Regions from separate parts of the Streptomyces sp. NBC_00376 genome, predicted to be linked through region 2. Evidence: riboswitches for the same ligand, from Rfam matches in the RefSeq annotation. Region 2 holds a riboswitch; the other holds the start of a gene.

Region 1 (9,370 bases), 2.4 Mb from region 2:
GGTTGGACGAGAGGAAGAGCTGCACCGACGGGTCGATGCCACCGGAGCGGTACTGGGCCGCCGCGAGCGAACCGAGGCCGTTGCGCAGGTTGTTGACCTCCTGCTGGCCGCGGGCCACCTTGTCCTGCAGCGCGGCGACTTCCTTCTCCAGCTTCTGCTGCTTCTCCTTGGCGCCGTAGTACTTCTCGTTGGCGTCGCCGGCCGCGTGGCTGAGCTTCTCGACCTCTTCCCGGACTTCGCCCTTGGAGGGCTTCGGGTCGGCGTGGGCCGCCTGGGAGGTCAGGGCCACGGCCGCGGCGGCGGTCGCGGTGAGCACGGTCACACGGGCGCGGCTCGGCTGCTTGGGACGACGGTGGGACGCCACGGAGGCGAGCTCCTTCTTCCTCGAGCCGCCTACCGGGCTGTGGGGGATCTGAATCCCCGGCTCCGTGCATGTCACGGACTCGGCGGTGCCCTCGCCGTCACCCCGGATGGGTGATCAACCGTGCGAAGGTTCGAAGCCTGACCCTAGTGACCAACTTGTGATCAGTTCAAATCCTCACCCGAAAAATCTGTCACGGAGCGCACTTCTTTACCCACGACGCACGGGGTGTAGCGAGGAACTGACGGTCCGTTCCCCGATTTCCACCGAGACCCGGCAAGTGTCACTAGACGCGCGAAAGGCGCTTCAGGAGCAAGACGGACGCAACGGGCCTGGCGCCCGCCTTCGCCACTCCGTCGGCGACTTCGCGGTCGGTGGAGACCACCACGACCGGCCTGCCCGGAGGTTCGGCGCGCGCCAGCTGGCGGATGAGCTCGTCGGCGGTCACCCCGGGCTTGCTGAAGAGCACCCTGACCCCGCGCGGCGGCGCCAGCAGCACCGGGGCCGCCAGCTCGGCCCCGTCGAAGACACAGGTCATCTCCGCGCCGGTCTGCGCGGCGAGCACCGAGAGCCCGCCCAGCAGCCGCAACCGCTGCTTCTCCAGCGGCAGCTGGGGATAGCCGGTCTTGGTGACGTTGTAACCGTCGACGATCAGATGCGCCTGCGGTAGCGCGAGCAGCTGGTCGAGCAGGGCCGGGTCGGTCTCCGAAAGGGCCCTCGCGGCAATGTCCTTGGGCGACAGCCGGCCCGGCTCGACCGCATCCACGCCGTCCGCGGGACGCATCGAGGAGGGCGGCAGGGCCAGTTCACGGCGGAGTCCGCTCGCCGCGTCGAGCATCGTGTCGAGCAGCAGCCGCAGCCGCATGTCCTCGACCGAGCGGCCTTCCCTGGCGGCCCGGCGGCCCGCCTCCACGGACGCCTCGGCCTCACCGAGCCTCGCCTTGAGCCGCCGGCTCTCGCTCTCGGCCACCGAGACCTGGGCGGCCGCCTCGGACCGTACGGCCTCGATCTCGGCCCGGCTGCGGCGCAACGCGGCCTCGCCGCGCTTGACCTCGTTGACGGCGCTGCGCAGCTTGCGCTGGAGGGATTCGGCCTCCTTGCGGGCCGCGTCCAGCTCGACGCGCAGCCGCTCCGTCTCGCTCTTCGTCTGGGAGCGGGCCTCGACGAGCTCCTCGCGCAACCGCTCCAGTTCGCGCCGGCTCTCCTCGTCGGCGCGCTCGGCATCCGCGCGCTGGACCTCCTCGCCGGCGGCGGCGACCAGCTTGACCCAGCCCGCCGGGCGCAGCACATAGGCCGCCGCGGCCACGTCGACCGGGTCGGCGGCGGCGGGCGGCGCCCCCGCCTCCAGGGCGGCGGCCAACTCCGGCTGCCCCTCCCTGAGCCGATCACCGATCCGCTGCCGGAACAGCGCGTCGCCCTCCAGGGCGGCCGCCATCGCGTTCCCGGCGAACTTGGCCCGCCGGGTCGGGGTGAAACGGGCGTACTGCCGCAGCTGGGCCGGGAGTTCGGTGACCGTCAGGCCGCCGAACGCGTCCGAGACCAGCGCGACGACCCGCCGCCGTACGCCTTCGGGCAGCGGGCGGTCGAGCGCCTCGACGGCGCCGTCGGCCGCCTCGGCCGACTCGGCGCCGCTAGCGGGCTGCTCCACCATCCGTCACCCCAAATGTCTATGGGCGCGGCTCCGTCAGGAGTCGGCACCCGGCCTGTCCACCAGTTCGATCTGATCCACTGCGTTGCACCAGCGGCAGCGCACCGACTCGATGGTCTCACTGACCACCTCGCGTTCCTCGACGCTGGACTCACCGGCCAGGTCGAGATGGACATATTCGACGACCTTCGAGGAGCGCGTCACGTCGAAGCGCGTGAGATTTCCGCAGAGCGTGCAGCGCCAGCGAGTCCCGTCGGTCATCTGGGGAACCGTCGTCATCGTTGCGTCCTCTTTCGTCGAGCCTCTTGCTGCCTTGCTTCAAGGATCTCGCGGTGCGCCGTCGAACTGCGGATGTCCTGCCGTAACCCTACGGCCTCGCCATGTCCCCCCGACACGGCGAGGCGGTCTGTCCCGTTCCCTCCGCTTGCGTCATGCTCTGTTCATGATCGATCGGCGAGCTGTGACCGGAAGGCTGACCGGTGGGCTGCTACGGACGGTCACCTCGGGCGGGCCAGTGGTGACCCATGCCCTGATCGCGGCCTGCGTCCTGGTCTTCTTGATCAGCCCGCTGTCCGGCTTCAACCCGGTCCCCGGCACCGCCGACGCCCTGCTCGCCGCCCAGGCCGGGTACTTCGAACGCTGGGGCGTGATCCCCAGCGAGCTGTGGGACGGCTCCGCACACGCCCTGCTCACCCCGCTCACCGCCCTCTTCGTGCACGGCAGCTGGCTGCATCTGCTCGGCAACGTGCTCTTCCTGTACGTGTTCGGGGCGATGACCGAGGAACGCATGGGCCGGCTCGGGTTCACCTCCTTCTACGTGATCTCCGGCTACCTGGCCCTGGTCGCCTACGCGGCCGCGCACGCCACGTCCGACCAGACGCTGGTGGGCGCCTCGGGGGCGATCTCGGCGGTGCTCGGGGCGTTCCTGTACCTGTTCCCCAGGGCCCGGGTCACCAGCCTGTTCCCGTTCCTCTTCTTCCTGCCGCTGCGCTTCCCCGCCTGGATCGTGCTGGTCTTCTGGTTCGCCCTCCAGTGGCTGGCCGTCCAGGGCGCGGGCAGCGGGGGGCCGGGCGTGGCCTATCTGGCCCATGTGGTGGGCTTCGCCCTCGGCTTCCTCTACGCCTGGGGGCGTTACCGGCGTACGGATAGAGTGAAGGGACCAGCCACGGCCACCGAGGGAGAAAGCCAGCCGTGATCACCGCGATCGTGCTCATCAAAACCAGCGTGGACCGGATTCCCGAGATCGCCGAGGCCATCGCCGCGCTGGACAGTGTCAGCGAGGTCTTCTCGGTCACCGGTACGTACGACCTGATCGCCATGGTCCGGGTGCCCAAGCACGACGATCTCGCCGATGTCATCCCCGGCCGGATCAGCAAGATCCCCGGCGTCGAGGCCACCGACACCCATGTGGCGTTCCGTACCTACTCGCAGCACGACCTGGAGGCCGCCTTCGCCATCGGCCTCGACGCGTAGACACGCACCTCACCACCCCGCAGCACTTCGGCGGGGGACGGGCCCACAGGCTGCCCGTCCCCCGCCGAAGTGCTGTGTGCCTCAGAGCTGCGCCGCACCCCGGTCCGGGACGCAGCGGCCGTCCTCGGTGCGGTACTTCCACTGCGCGCCCTTGAGCACCAGCTCCTTGACCGCGCGGACGAACCGCTCGATGTGCTCGTCCGGCGTACCGGCGCCGAAGCTCACCCGGATCGCGTTCAATGAGCGCTCGCCCGGCTCGGCCTCCGGCGCACCGCACTCGCCGACCTCCTGCGGGTCGCTGCCCAGCAGGGTGCGGACCAGCGGGTGGGCGCAGAACAGGCCGTCGCGGACGCCGATGCCGTACTCGGCGGAGAGCGCGGCGGCGAAGTGCGAGCTGTTCCAGCCCTCCACCACGAAGGAGATGACGCCTACCCGCGGGGCGTCATCGCCGAACAGCGAGAGCACCTTGACCTCGGGGACCTCGGCGAGGCCGGTGCGGACCGCATCGACGAGGTACTGCTCCCGGGCGACCAGGTTGTCGAAGCCCGCCTCGGTGAGCGCCTTGCAGGCGGAGGCGATGGAGTACACGCCGATGACGTTGGGGGAACCGGCCTCGTGGCGGGCGGCGGTGGAGTGCCACTCGACATCCACTCCGCCGTCGGTGCGACGGGCGACCTTGCGCGAGGCGCCGCCGCCCGCGAGGTAGGGCTCGGCCTCCTGCAGCCAGTCGGCCCGGCCGGCGAGGACGCCCGAGCCGAAGGGCGCGTACAGCTTGTGCCCGGAGAAGGCGACCCAGTCCACGTCCAGCTCGGCGATGTCGACGGGGTGGTGCGGGGCGAGCTGAGCGGCGTCCAGGACGATCCGGGCGCCGTGCGCGTGGGCGGCGGCGGCCAGCTCCTTCACCGGCCACAGCTCGCCGGTGACGTTGGAGGCGCCGGTGACGCAGACCAGCGCGGGACCGTAGGGCTCGCGGTCGGCGAGCGCCCGCTCCAGCGTCTCGACCGCCTGGGCCGGGGTGCGCGGGGCGTTCAGGTACGTCACCCGGGCGTCACGCCACGGCAGCAGCGAGGCGTGGTGCTCGGTCTCGTAGACGAAGACCTGGCAGTCGGCCGGGACGACCGCGGCCAGCAGGTTCAGCGAGTCGGTGGTCGAACGGGTGAAGATCACCTGGTCACCGGCGCGGCAGCCGAGGAACTCCGCGACGGTCGCGCGGCTGTTCTCGAAGAGGTCGGTGGAGAGCTGCGAGAGGTAGCCGGCCCCGCGGTGGACGCTGCCGTAGTACGGGGCGTACGCGGCGACGTCGTCCCAGACCCGCTGGAGCGCGGGGGCGCTGGCGGCGTAGTCGAGCGCGGCGTAGGTGACCTCGCCACCCGTGACCAGCGGAACCGTCACATCCTTGCCCAGAACCGGCAGAGGGGCACAAAGCGACTGGTCGGCGGCAGCGGTGAAGACAGACATGGCGAACTCCCGTAAGAGGCAGGCGAATCGCATGCGCCGGCGGATACGCGGCAGCGCAGCGGAAAAGATGAAGAGGGGTGTGCGGAGGAGGGCCGACGGCCCTATCGCATTCGCGTGCTCACAAGAGGCTCCCTAGGGACCAGGACCCCGGGGGTTGGCATTCACAGATGCCGAGGGGCCCGCGCTTGCCGCAGACCTCGCTGCCTACGGCCTGGTCTTCACCCGGGGCACCCCGCCACGGACGGAGGGTTGCCGGACAGCGGGCCGGGGCCGTAGTCGCTGTCACTCATGACCTGACCTGCATCTTGCCATACGTGCGAAGACGCGCAAGGCGCAGTCCAGGATCCGGACTGCGCCTCGCACCACATCTGCGCCCGTTTCAGGCGTTGCTGGCCGCCACCCAGCGCTCCAGCGCACGCGCCGCCGCCCCGGAGTCGATGGACTCGGCGGCCTTCGCGATCCCGGCCGCGAGCTGCTCGTTCAGCGTGCCGTCCGTCGGGTCGAGAGCCGTCAGCGCCGCCGCCGAGTTGAGCAGCACGGCATCCCGCGCCGGCCCCCGCTCGCCGGACAGCACCCGCCGGGCGACGTCGGCGTTGTACGAGGCGTCCGCACCGCGCAGGGCCTCGACGGGCACCAGTTCCAGACCGACGTCGCGCGGGTCGAAGACCTCCTCGCGCACCTCTCCGTCCCGGACCACCCAGACCCGGGAGGTCGCGGTCGTGGTCAGCTCGTCCAGGCCGTCGTCACCGCGGAAGACCAGCGCCGAATTGCCGCGCTCGGCAAGGACACCGGCGACGATGGGCGCCATCTTCAGGTCGGCGACACCGACGGCCTGGGAACGCACCCGGGCCGGGTTGGTGAGCGGCCCGAGGATGTTGAACGTGGTCGGCGTGCCGAGCTCCTTGCGGGCCCTTGCGACGTACCGCAGGGCGGGGTGGAACTTCACCGCGAAACAGAAGGTGATGCCGGCCTCCTCGGCGACCTCGACCACCCGCTGCGCGGAGAGGTCCAGATTGACGCCGAGCTTCTCCAGCACGTCGGAGGAACCGCTCGCCGACGAGGAGGCGCGGTTGCCGTGCTTGACGACCTTGGCGCCGGTACCGGCGATGACGACCGCCGACATGGTGGAGATGTTGACCGTCTTGGCGAGGTCTCCGCCGGTGCCGACGATGTCGACCGTACGGCCGGGTACGTGGATGGTGTTGGCGTGCTCGTACATCGTCCGGACCAGGCCGGAGACCTCGTCGATGGTCTCGCCCTTGGCGCGCAGGGCCACCGCGAATCCGGCGATCTGCACATCGCTCGCCTCGCCGCTCATGATGCGGTCCATCGCCCACGCGGTGTCGTCGGCGGTGAGGTCCTCGCCGCGCAGCAGGGGGTTCAGCACGCCGGGCCAGGTACGGTCCGCCACGCTGTCGCCGCCGATCGGGGTCACAACGTTCATGGTCCGCTCCTGGGGTCCACAGCCGGTAAAAGGGATCACCTCCACCCTATCGAGCGCCGGGGGCAGCAAAGAGCCCCGTCCATCGAATGGACGGGGCTCTCGCTGTGGCGATCAGTTCAGGCGATCAGTGGTGACCGTGGCCGCTGGTGATCTCCTTGTACTCCTCGGCGGTGGGCTTGGCGATCTGGTTGTTCTCGCCGTAGTAGCCCTTGCTGAGCCGGACCCGCAGCTTCTGCAGCGCAGACACCTTGCGCTCGACACCGTTCTCGTCGACCGTCGGGCCGATCTCGACCGGCTTGTACTGCTCGTGCGCGGTGAGCGTGTGCAGCTTCTCGGGGCCGAGCGGCTCGTGGATCTCGACGAACTCGCCGTGCGGCAGGCGCTTGATGATGCCGGACTCGCGTCCGTGCAGCACCTTCTCCTTGTCGCGGCGCTGGAGGCCGAGGCAGATCCGCCGGGTGGCGATGAACGCGATGACCGGGCCGACGAAGATGAAGATCCGTACGAACCAGGAGATGGCGTTCAGCGACAGGTGGAAGTGCGTGGCCCACAGGTCGTTGGCACCGCCGATGAAGACGACGACGTACTCGGTGATCCAGGCGACGCCGAAGGCCGTCCGGGTCGGGGCGTTGCGCGGGCGGTCCAGGATGTGGTGCTCGCGCTTGTCCCCGGTGACCCAGGACTCGACGAACGGGTAGACCGCGATGATCCCGAGCACCAGTCCGAAGGCCATCAGCGGGATGAACACACCCAGGACGAGCGTGTGACCCCAGAGGTTGATCTCCCAGCCCGGCATCACTCGGATCAGACCCTCGGCGAAGCCCATGTACCAGTCGGGCTGGGCGCCGGTGGACACCTGGTCCGGGCGGTACGGACCGATGGCCCAGATCGGGTTGATCGAGGCGATCGCCGCGATGATGGCGATGATGCCGAAGACCAGGAAGAAGAAGCCACCGGCCTTCGCCATGTACACCGGCAGCAGCGGCATGCCGACGACGTTCTTGTTGGTCCGGCCGGGACCCGCGAACTGCGTGTGCTTGTGGTAGAAGACCAGGATCAGGTGCGCCACCAGCAGACCGAGCATGATGCCCGGCAGCAGCAGGATGTGGATCGAGTAGAACCGGCTGACGAAGTCGTGACCGGGGAACTCTCCGCCGAACAGGAACATCGAGATGTACGTGCCGACGACCGGCATCGACAGGATCGCGCCCTGGGTGAAGCGGACACCCGTACCGGACAGCAGGTCGTCCGGGAGCGAGTAGCCGGTGAAGCCGGTGAACATGCCCAGCACGAACAGCAGGAAGCCGAACAGCCAGTTGATCTCACGCGGCTTGCGGAACGCACCCGTGAAGAAGACGCGCATCATGTGCACGAACATGCCGGCCAGGAAGATCAGCGCGGCCCAGTGGTGGATCTGGCGGACCAGCAGACCACCGCGGACGTCGAAGCTGATGTCCAGCGTCGAGGCGTAGGCCGCGGACATCCGGATGCCCTGCATCGGCTCGTACGAGCCGTGGTACACGACCTCGCTCATGCTCGGGTCGAAGAACAGCGTCAGATACACACCCGTGAGGATGATGATGATGAAGCTGTAGAGGGCGATCTCACCGAGCATGAAGGACCAGTGGTCCGGGAAGATCTTGCGCATGTTGGCCTTGGCCAGGGAGTAGATCCCGAGCCGGCCGTCCGCCCAGTCGGCCACCCGCTCACCGGCGGGCGCCTTGCGCTGTGTGTCGGTCGCAGTACTCATCCGCGCTCCCAGAATGCAGGACCGACGGGCTCTTCGAAGTCACCGAGCGCCTCGAGGTTGCCCTCGCTGTTCACACCGATCCGCAGCTGCGGAAGGGCGTGACCGGCCGGACCGAAGATGACGCGGGCGCCGTCGGAGAGGTCGAAGGTGGACTGGTGGCACGGGCAGAGCACGTGGTGCGTCTGCTGCTCGTACAGGCTGATCGGGCAGCCGACGTGGGTGCAGATCTTGGAGAAGGCCACGATTCCCTCGTGGGCCCACTCGCGCTCGCGCTTGTCCTTGATGTTCTCCGGCTGGATACGGACGATCATCAGCGCGGCCTTGGCGATCTGGTTCTGGAAGTCGTGAGCGCTCTCCTCCAGGCCCTCGGGCATGGCGAAGGTCAGCGAACCGACGGCGACGTCCTCGGGACGCAGCGGCTCCATCGTGTTCATGTTGATGAGCTGCTTGCCCTTGGCCCACAGGGTGTTGCGGAGCTTCTTCTCCGGCAGCGGACCGAGGTCGCGAAGCAGCATCACACCGGAGAGCGGCACCAGGGCCAGCGCGCCGAACATGGTGTTGCGGATCAGCTTGCGCCGTCCGAACGCGGACTCCTCGGCACCCGCCGCGAAGTCCGCCAGGACCTTCGCCTTGACCTCGGGCTCGGCCTCGATGGCGTGCCGGTCGTCGGCGACCTCCACGTCGGACATCAGCGTGCGCGCCCAGTGGACGGCGCCCGCACCGATCGCGAAGAGTGCCACGCCCAGGGTCAGACCCAGGGAGAAGTTGAGCGCGCTCACATGGCCGAAGGGCCAGATGTACACGATCTTGTCGACCGGGAAGATGACGTACGAGGCGATGAAGCCGATCGTCGCCAGCATGGACAGCGTGAACATGAACGCGACGGCGCGCTCGGACCGCTTCGCGGCCCGTTCGTCGATGTCCTGGATGCGCGGCTTGTGGGCCGGCAGCCCCGGGTCGGCGAACGGGTCGTCCGCGACCTCTACCGCGCCGTGCGCGGTGCCCTGCTCAGCGGGCAGGTTCTCGTCTGGAATCTCTTGGCTACTCATGACTTCTTGGCCTTAGCGGTGTGGGCCGCGACCCAAATGGCAACTGCGATCAGTGCGCCGAGCCCGAAGACCCAGGCGAACAGACCCTCGCTGACCGGCCCGAGGCCGCCCAGCTTCAGACCACCCGGGTTCGCCGTCTGGTCGCCGTTCACGGTCTGGACGTACGCGATGATGTCCCGCTTCTGCT
Region 2 (9,370 bases):
TCTGCGGCCGACTGCGCGGCGCTGGAGCCACAGGTCGGCGAGTGGTTCGAGCGCGGGGCCACCGAGGCGGAGCTGCTGCACGCCCTCACCGACGGGCTGCCCTCGCCCGTCCGCCATGCGGCGGCCCTGGTCCGCAGGCGACTCGCCGACAAGATGCCGCCCGAACGGGTCGCTCCGGCGCAACGGCGAACGGTGTTGCGCACCCTCGAATGCAGCGAGTGCCGCTCACCGGGCAGCGCGGAGGCCCTGATCGGCGGCCGGTGCAGGCCCTGCCGGGGCGATGCGGCCCCCGCACCCGCCGGGCCCAGCGGGGCCGTACCGGCGGACGGCGTACGGAATCGGATGAACGACGTACGGGCCGGGCTCGCGCGACGGTCCGTCAGGCCGCGGCGCCCCGGGAGCCCATGAGGCCGTGAGGCCGTGAGGCCGAGCCGTCGCCCGGTGTCCGAAAGCGGCTCCCACCTGGGAGTGGTTTGAAGCGCCTTCACCGACCGATCGCTACGTTCCGTGTTCCTCTAGGCGCGCATCGTAATCAACCGCCCCAAAGGGGAACGAACCATGTCCGAACCCACCCATGAGCAGATCGTCTCCGGGCTCCACGACCGGCCCCCCATCGCGCTGGCCCCCGGCCCCCGCCTGGACGCCGAGAGGCCCAGCTCCCTTCCGTTGCCGCCCAGCGATGTGTGGGAGCTGCCGGGCGGCACCGCCTGGGTCTACTACGGCGAGGGGAACCCCGGTCTCGTCCGGCCGGTGATCTTCTCCGACGGCTTCAGCACGGGGCCGAGCGAGCTGGAATTCTCCTGGCAGATCATGGAGTTCGGCGACTACGCGCTGATCAGCGAGCTGCGCCGCCGTGGCCACGATGTCGTCCTGCTCGGCTATCACGAACGCAGTGCGTCGATTCTGGACAACTCCCGTACCGCGCAGGCCGCGATCGCGCGGGCCGTCGCGGAGCGACTGGGCGACACGCCGCTGGCGGTCGGCGGGTTCAGCATGGGCGGGCTCGTCACCCGGCACGCGCTGGCCAAGATGGAGAGCCAGGGCATCGACCACCAGACCTCGCTGTACTTCTCGTACGACAGCCCGCACCGGGGCGCCTGGATCCCGATCGCGCTCCAGGCGTTCGCGCACTACATCAAGGACCTCGACAGCCGCTTCTCCGACCAGATCAACAGCCCGGCCGCCCGCCAGCTGCTGTGGCGGCACATCGAGAAGTGGGACAGCACCCCTGACCAGAGCGACGAGCGCGGCGCGTTCCTGGCCGAGATGCAGGCGGTCGGCGAATGGCCGCGCAGGCCCCGGCTGATCGGTGTCGCCAACGGGACGGCCGACGGGACCGGCACCGATGTGCGGGCGGGCGAACTGGCCCTGGAGGGAAAGGGCCTGACGGTTGTGGGGACCAAGCTCTACACCCAGGCACCTGGGCTCGACGAGCTCGGCGCGAAGCTGCGGGTGGTGACGCTGAAGACCAACGAGGTCCGTACGAAGGGGCTCCCGTCGATCGACGGCGCGCCCGGCGGCTCTTTGGAGGGCTTCGGCATCCTCGCGGACGCCTTCAACGCCCTGAACCCGTTCCTCGGCTTCAAGACCGATGTACGTATCCGGTCGCACTGCTTCGTACCGTCCGTCAGCGCGGTCGACGTCGCCGACCTGGACACGGACGACGAGCTGTACAAGGACATCTCCTCGCTCCCGGAGGGCACCGGCGGACTGGACGAGTTCAAGCTCGCTTCCCGGAACGAGGGCCACACCCTCGTGACGGAGGAACTCTGCACCTGGCTGCTCGACCGCCTGCCGTAGGAAGGTCCGCAGAGCGGGGCGGCGGCGCGGCGTACGGTGCTCCGTCCCATACCAAGGAGCCCTCATACCAGGGAGCCAGAACGCCAGGACGGAATGGGCACTGCGGTATCACGCGCTCACGATGCTCCGGCGGGCATCGTGGGCGCGTCCATCGCAGACCTCCAGGGAGTTCGACGTGATGACCGTTGCCCCGCACGATCCGAGCCGCGACCGCAGCCGCCGCAGCCTCGACCGCCGTCAGGTCCTCGTCGCCGGGCTGGCGGCCTCGGCGCTCCTGGCCACGACCGCCGTACCGTCCCCCGCCGCCGCAGCAGCAGCCGGGCGGGCTGACGGGCCGGCCGCCGAAACCACCGACCGCCGCGCCTCGCTGCCGACGGCCCGGCTCCCGCGCCCCACCGGTCCGTACGCCGTCGGCACCGTCGCACTCCACCTCGTCGACCGCTCGCGGGCCGAGCCCTGGGTGCCGGGCACCTCCGCCCGCCGGGAGCTGATGGTCAGCCTCTGGTACCCGGCCCGGCCGGGCGCGTCGGCGCGTCCCGTGCCGCAGATGACGGCGGGGGCCGCGGCCCACTTCGGGAGTGCGGAGGGGGCCGCTGCCATGAACCTGAAGATGCCGCCCGGGAGTGTCGACTGGGGTGCGACGCTCACCCACGCGCACGAGGCCGCGCCCGTCGACCGCCGGGCCGGGCAACTCCCCGTGGTGTTGTACTCCCCCGGGCTCGGCGACCCGCGCACCTGGAACACCGCGCTCGTGGAGGACCTGGCGAGCCGGGGGTACGCCGTCGTCACGATCGACCACACCCACGAGGCGACCGAGGTCGCGTTCCCGGACGGCCGGCTGGCCACCATGCGGATCTTCGACGGGGCGCCGCCCACCGCCCCGGAGGCGGTCACCGCCCTGCTGGAGAAGGTCGTGGCGGTCCGGGTCGCCGACAGCCGGTTCGTGCTCGACGAGTTGGCACGGCTGAACCGGACCCGGTTCGGCGGTGCGCTCGATCTTCGCCGGGTCGGCATGTTCGGCCAGTCCGCGGGCGGGTTCACCGCCGCGCAGACGATGCACGACGACCGGCGCTTCCTGGCGGGCATCAACATGGACGGCCAGATGGACTACGTCGGCGGGCGGGAGCCGGACGGCACCCACCTGAGCGGCGTGGCCCTGGACGGGCTCGACCGGCCGTTGCTGCTGATGGGTAGCGGGAGCGAGGGCTCGGGCGACTACCGGCAGCAGCCGTCCTGGGCGGCGTTCTGGGCGAACACCCGTGGCTGGAAGGCCGATGTGACACTGACCGGGTCACGGCATGCCTCGTACACGGACGCCGGGGTGCTGCTGCCCCGGCTGGCGCGGCAGGGCGCGGTGCCGGAGGGCGGGCTCGCCGGGGCGGTCGGGACGGTGCCGCCGCACCGCGCGCTGGCCGCGAACCGGGCGTACGTCGCGTCGTTCTTCGGCCGGTGGCTGCGCGGGCACGACGACCATCTGCTGGACGGACCCTCGGACCGCTTCCCGGAGATGGTGTTCGCCCGGTAAGGCGGCAGCGCCAAAGAGCTGGCCCCAAGAGGGTCAGCACAAAAAGCGTCGGCCCCCTGGACCAGATGGTCCAGGGGGCCGACACCGTGAAGCTGTACAGGAACTACCGATCCGTCAGGATCAGAAGTCCATGTCACCGCCCGGCATGCCGCCCGGAGCGGCCGCGGCGGCCTTCTCCGGCTTGTCGGCGATGACGGCCTCGGTGGTGAGGAAGAGCGCGGCGATGGACGCGGCGTTCTGCAGGGCGGAGCGCGTGACCTTCGCCGGGTCGAGGATGCCCTCGGCGATCATGTCGACGTACTCGCCGGTCGCGGCGTTCAGACCGTGGCCGACGGCCAGGTTGCGCACCTTCTCGACGACGACGCCGCCCTCAAGACCACCGTTGACGGCGATCTGCTTGAGCGGGGCCTCCAGCGCCAGCTTGACGGCGTTGGCGCCGGTCGCCTCGTCACCCGAGAGCTCCAGCTTCTCGAAGACGGCCGAGGCCTGGAGCAGAGCCACGCCACCACCGGCGACGATGCCCTCCTCGACGGCGGCCTTGGCGTTGCGCACCGCGTCCTCGATGCGGTGCTTGCGCTCCTTGAGCTCGACCTCGGTCGCGGCACCGGCCTTGATGACGGCCACGCCGCCGGCCAGCTTCGCGAGGCGCTCCTGGAGCTTCTCGCGGTCGTAGTCCGAGTCGGAGTTCTCGATCTCGGCGCGGATCTGGTTGACCCGGCCCTGGACCTGGTCGCTGTCACCGGCGCCGTCGACGATGGTCGTCTCGTCCTTGGTGATGACGACCTTGCGGGCGCGGCCGAGCAGGTCGAGACCGGCGTTCTCCAGCTTGAGGCCGACCTCCTCGGAGATGACGGTGCCACCGGTGAGGATGGCGATGTCGCCGAGCATGGCCTTGCGGCGGTCACCGAAGCCCGGGGCCTTGACGGCGACGGACTTGAAGGTGCCACGGATCTTGTTGACGACCAGGGTCGACAGGGCCTCGCCCTCGACGTCCTCGGCGATGATCAGCAGCGGCTTGCCGGACTGCATGACCTTCTCCAGCAGCGGAAGGAGGTCCTTCACGTTGCTGATCTTCGAGTTGACGATCAGGATGTACGGGTCGTCCAGGGACGACTCCATGCGCTCCATGTCGGTGGCGAAGTACGCCGAGATGTAGCCCTTGTCGAAGCGCATACCCTCGGTGAGCTCCAGCTCCAGACCGAAGGTCTGGGACTCCTCGACGGTGATGACGCCTTCCTTGCCGACCTTGTCCATGGCCTCGGCGATGAGCTCGCCGATCTGGGTGTCGGCGGCGGAGATGGAGGCCGTCGAAGCGATCTGCTCCTTGGTCTCCACGTCCTTGGCCTGCTCCAGGAGGGCGGCGGAGACGGCCTCGACGGCCTTCTCGATACCCCGCTTGAGGGCCATCGGGTTGGCACCCGCGGCGACGTTGCGCAGGCCCTCGCGGACGAGAGCCTGGGCGAGAACGGTGGCGGTGGTCGTACCGTCGCCGGCGACGTCGTCCGTCTTCTTGGCGACCTCCTTGACCAGCTCCGCACCGATCTTCTCGTACGGGTCCTCCAGCTCGATCTCCTTGGCGATGGAAACACCATCGTTGGTGATCGTGGGGGCGCCCCACTTCTTCTCAAGGACGACGTTGCGACCCTTGGGGCCAAGGGTGACCTTGACGGCGTCGGCGAGCTGGTTCATGCCGCGCTCGAGACCGCGCCGGGCCTCCTCGTCGAACGCGATGATCTTGGCCATGTGAAGTGGTCCTCCCGGACAGGGGTGGATTTCTCCGGACCGAGTGGCGCCCGCGACGGACGGCCTGCGTGAGCCGGTGGTTCCTTGCCCCACCGGCCCGCGGGCCTCACCGGCCCGGTCCAAGTTCTGTCACTCTCACCTGGAGAGTGCTAACGCCAATGATTAGCACTCGACCCCCTCGAGTGCAAGCGTCCCCCTCGGGATGTGGACAACCCCGGAGGGTCGCGGAGGGGTGTGGAGGGCTGTGGAAAACGTCCGGCGGCGCAGGCCGGGACGGCATGCGCCGCCTTGCATGCGCGGGCGCGCACCCGGCGCGCGCAGGGCGGCCGCGACGCACCGAGGGCCCGTACCCCCTGGGTACGGGCCCTCAGCGCGTGAGTGCAGTGCGTGAATGGTGTCGTTGGCCGACCGTTCGAACTCAGCCGACGGCGAGCTTGACCATGTCTGCCTGCGGCCCCTTCTGGCCCTGCGAGATCTCGAATTCAACTCGCTGACCCTCTTCGAGGGTGCGGTACCCGTCCATCTGGATCGCGCTGTAGTGGACGAAAACATCCGCACCACCGTCGACCGCGATGAAGCCGTACCCCTTCTCCGCGTTGAACCACTTGACGGTGCCCTGAGCCATGCCTAACTCCCCTATTACTGGCCCTTGCGCAGGACCGCACTTCGCGGACCCGGGTCAGAACTCACCCTCCGACAGGAGAGGGTGTGTGCGCCGGAACGCGTCGACCGCGGCTGAATGTATCTGCCCAACTGCCCTCTGCAACAGGTCAATCGGACGAGAATTCTCGGCCGCACCGAACGCCCGAATATGGGGAATTCATAAGATTCCTGGGCAAGTCGGGCCAGGCAAAGGCGACTTATGCCGCAAGCACATCGCACACTTTGGCTGCATCTTGTCGCGGCCGGGCGCATTCTCATATGCGGGCGGCACGGGCAGCTGGGGGGACTTCCCACACTCTACCGCGCTCAACCATGCAGAATTGCCCCCTCCGCGATTGAAGCGGAGGGGGCAATTCGATAACGCGGTGGGGTCGGACGGGGCGTCAGCAGCCGCCGGCCACGGCCGGGATGATCGAGATACCGGCGCCGTCCGGCGTGGCCGTCTCCAGACCGCCCTCAAAGCGCACGTCGTCGTCGTTGACGTACACGTTCACGAAGCGGCGCAGCTTGCCCTGGTCGTCCAGGACGCGGGCGGCGATGCCCGGGTGGTTCTGCTCCAGGGACTCGATGACCTGGGAGAGGGTCGAGCCCTCGGCCGGGACCTCGGCCTGGCCGCCCGTGTAGGTGCGGAGGATGGTGGGGATGCGGACCTTGACGCTCATGGTGGGTGCCCTTCCTGGAGTCTCGGGTGGTCAGCTGGTGGCGAGGCCGGCGGCGCGGAACGCGTCCAGGCTGGGACGGATCGTCGCGGTCGCCTGAGAGGTTTCGGCCACCGCGTCGAGGGTCTTGAGGCCGTCACCCGTGTTGAGTACGACGGTGGTCAGCGACGGGTCGATCAGACCGGCCTCGATGAGCTTCTTCGTCACGCCGACCGTCACACCGCCCGCCGTCTCCGCGAAGATGCCTTCGGTGCGCGCCAGCAGCTTGATCGCGTCGACGACCTGCTCGTCGTTCACGTCCTCCACGGCGCCGCCGGTGCGGCGGGCGATGTCCAGGACGTACGGGCCGTCGGCCGGGTTGCCGATGGCGAGGGACTTGGCGATCGTGTTCGGCTTCTGCGGCCGGACGACGTCGTGGCCGCCCTTGTACGCGACCGAGACCGGCGAGCAGCCCTCGGCCTGGGCGCCGAAGAGCTTGTACGGCTTGTCCTCGACCAGGCCGAGCTTGATCAGCTCCTGGAGGCCCTTGTCGATCTTCGTGAACTGCGAGCCGGACGCGATCGGGATGACCAGCTGGTCCGGGAGCTGCCAGCCCAGCTGTTCGCAGATCTCGTACGCCAGGGTCTTGGAGCCCTCGCCGTAGTACGGACGCAGGTTGACGTTGACGAAGCCCCAGCCCTCGCCGAGCGGGTCGCCGATGAGCTCGGAGCAGAAGCGGTTGACGTCGTCGTAGTTGCCCTCGATGCCGACGAGTTCTCCGCCGTACACCGCGGCCATGACGACCTTGCCCTGCTCCAGGTCGTGCGGGATGAACACGCAGGAGCGGAAGCCGGCGCGGGCGGCGGCGGCGCCGACGGCACCGGCGAGGTTGCCGGTGGAGGAGCAGGAGAGGGTGGTGAAGCCGAAGGCGCGGGCGGCCTCGATGGCCTGGGCGACGACGCGGTCCTTGAAGGAGTGCGTGGGGTTGCCGGAGTCGTCCTTGACGAAGAGCTTGCCCTGCTCGACGCCGAACTCACGGGCGAGGTTGTCGGCCTGGACGAGCTTGGTCCAGCCGGGGTTCAGGTTCGGCTTCTCGGCGACATCGGCGGGGACCGGCAGCAGCGGCGCGTAGCGCCAGATGTTGGCCGGGCCGGCCTCGATGCGCTTCTTCAGCTCCTCGGGAGAGCCGCTCGGCAGGTCGTACGCGACTTCGAGCGGCCCGAAACAGGACGCGCAGGCGAAAATGGGGCCGAGTTCGAAACGCTCGCCGCACTCGCGGCAGGAAAGGCCCGAGGCGGGGCCGAGGTCGACGGCTCCGGTGCTGACGGCTTCGGCGTCGACGGAAGAATCGGTGCTTACTGCAACGGTCTGCGCAGCCATGGTGGCGAGGCCCTTTCTCCTCATCTTCCTCGCGGCGCGTTTCGCCACGAGACGGAATTGGCACCTTCCTCACCGGACCTCACGGTCGGTGGGGGGGTTGCCGGGACTTCAACGGGCCGTTCCCTCAGTCCCTCTGGATGAGCGCTGTGGCACCGGATCTTCGATCCGGGCATTTATCGGCGGACGGACCCCGGCATGCGATGGTCGTCCGCGTTGTTCAAGACTGTAACCGAAGCATCGGACTCTTGAGATAGTCGTCCGAACCGCGAGATGGATCACATACAGGGAGTATCGACCGTGCTGGAAGAGGTCGAATGCTGGCTGGCCAGGCGTTCCTGGTCGGCCGCCGACCGCCCGCTGGACAGCCTGCTGGCCGCCAGGGCCAGGGCCGGGGAATTGAGCCGCGGGAGCGTCAGTGTCGTACTGCCGGCGCTGAACGAGGAGGCGACGGTCGGCGAGATCGTCGCGACGATCCGGCGCGAGCTGATGGAGAAGGTCCGGCTGGTCGACGAGCTCGTGGTGATCGATTCCGGTTCCACCGACGCCACCGCGGAGGTGGCCCGGGAGGCCGGTGCCCGGGTGGTGCACCGCGACGCGATACTCCCCCGGATACCGGCCGTGCCCGGCAAGGGCGAGGTGCTGTGGCGGTCGCTCCTGGTGACCGGTGGCGACATCGTCTGCTTCATCGACGCCGATCTGAAGGACTTCTCGGCGGACTTCGTCTCCGGCATCGTCGGCCCGCTGCTGACCGACCCGGACGTGCAGTTCGTGAAGGCGATGTACGACCGCCCGTTCGGTGACACGACGGGGCAGGGCGGCCGGGTGACCGAACTCGTGGCCCGCCCGCTGCTCAATCTGCACTGGCCGCAACTGGCCGGTTTCGTGCAGCCGCTGGGCGGTGAATACGCCGTACGCCGCTCGCTGCTCGAACGGCTGCCCTTCCCCGTCGGCTACGGCGTGGAACTGGGCCTGCTGGTCGACGCGCTGCACACGGTGGGGCTGGACGCGCTGGCCCAGGTCGACGTGGGGGTGCGCAAGCACCGGCACCAGGACGGGCAGGCGCTCGGCCGGATGGCGGCGGCGATCTACCGGACCGCGCAGCTGCGGCTCTCCCGCGGCCATCTGACCCGCCCGGCGATCACCCAGTTCGAACGCGGCGAGAACGGCTTCGTGCCGCGCACCCATGCCGTGGACACCGAGGAACGGCCGCCGATGTGCGAGATCGAGGAGTACGTTTCGCGCCGCGCGGCCTGACGTGGTCCGGCCACGCCGCCTGATGTGGTCCGGCCACATGGCGTGATGTGGTCTGACTTCGCACGTTTGGGCGGTTCGTGATCGGGCTAGATTCCGCAACATGGTCTCCGCGCACGATGCCCAGCCCGATGCCCAGGTCCTCGTCGCGTCCAACCGCGGCCCGGTCTCGTACACCCTGGGCACGGACGGATCGCTCGACGCGAAACGGGGCGGCGGCGGTCTCGTCTCCGGGCTGAGCGCCGTGGACGACAAGCTGTGGGTGTGCGCCGCGCTCGGTGACGGGGACCGGGAGGCGGTCCGGCGCGGGGTCGCCGAGCAGGGCGTACGGATGCTCGACATCGACGCTCGGGTGCACGCCGACGCGTAC

What was found. Region 2 has a riboswitch for S-adenosylmethionine ahead of thrC (threonine synthase). Riboswitches for the same ligand answer to the same signal wherever they lie in the genome.
Region 1: it holds a riboswitch for S-adenosylmethionine, as region 2 does, so the genes downstream of both, OG842_RS28695 (aminotransferase class V-fold PLP-dependent enzyme) here and thrC (threonine synthase) in region 2, are expected to answer to the same signal.

The regions. Positions count from the first base shown of each region.
Region 1 covers NZ_CP107960.1:6,356,968-6,366,337, reverse strand. The annotation lists gene OG842_RS28720 (C40 family peptidase) at 1-364, opposite strand, end outside; gene OG842_RS28715 (NYN domain-containing protein) at 648-2,009, opposite strand; gene OG842_RS28710 (hypothetical protein) at 2,046-2,288, opposite strand; gene OG842_RS28705 (rhomboid family intramembrane serine protease) at 2,452-3,204, shown strand; gene OG842_RS28700 (Lrp/AsnC family transcriptional regulator) at 3,201-3,482, shown strand; gene OG842_RS28695 (aminotransferase class V-fold PLP-dependent enzyme) at 3,564-4,940, opposite strand; SAM riboswitch class IV at 5,117-5,234, opposite strand; gene trpD (anthranilate phosphoribosyltransferase) at 5,320-6,384, opposite strand; gene qcrB (cytochrome bc1 complex cytochrome b subunit) at 6,509-8,134, opposite strand; gene qcrA (cytochrome bc1 complex Rieske iron-sulfur subunit) at 8,131-9,183, opposite strand; gene qcrC (cytochrome bc1 complex diheme cytochrome c subunit) at 9,180-9,370, opposite strand, start outside.
Region 2 covers NZ_CP107960.1:3,946,067-3,955,436, forward strand. The annotation lists gene OG842_RS17755 (hypothetical protein) at 1-408, shown strand, start outside; gene OG842_RS17760 (hypothetical protein) at 559-1,800, shown strand; gene OG842_RS17765 (alpha/beta hydrolase family protein) at 1,979-3,325, shown strand; gene groL (chaperonin GroEL) at 3,446-5,068, opposite strand; gene OG842_RS17775 (cold-shock protein) at 5,487-5,693, opposite strand; gene OG842_RS17780 (MoaD/ThiS family protein) at 6,115-6,393, opposite strand; gene thrC (threonine synthase) at 6,424-7,749, opposite strand; SAM riboswitch class I at 7,767-7,893, opposite strand; gene OG842_RS17790 (glucosyl-3-phosphoglycerate synthase) at 8,047-9,003, shown strand; gene OG842_RS17795 (alpha,alpha-trehalose-phosphate synthase (UDP-forming)) at 9,104-9,370, shown strand, end outside.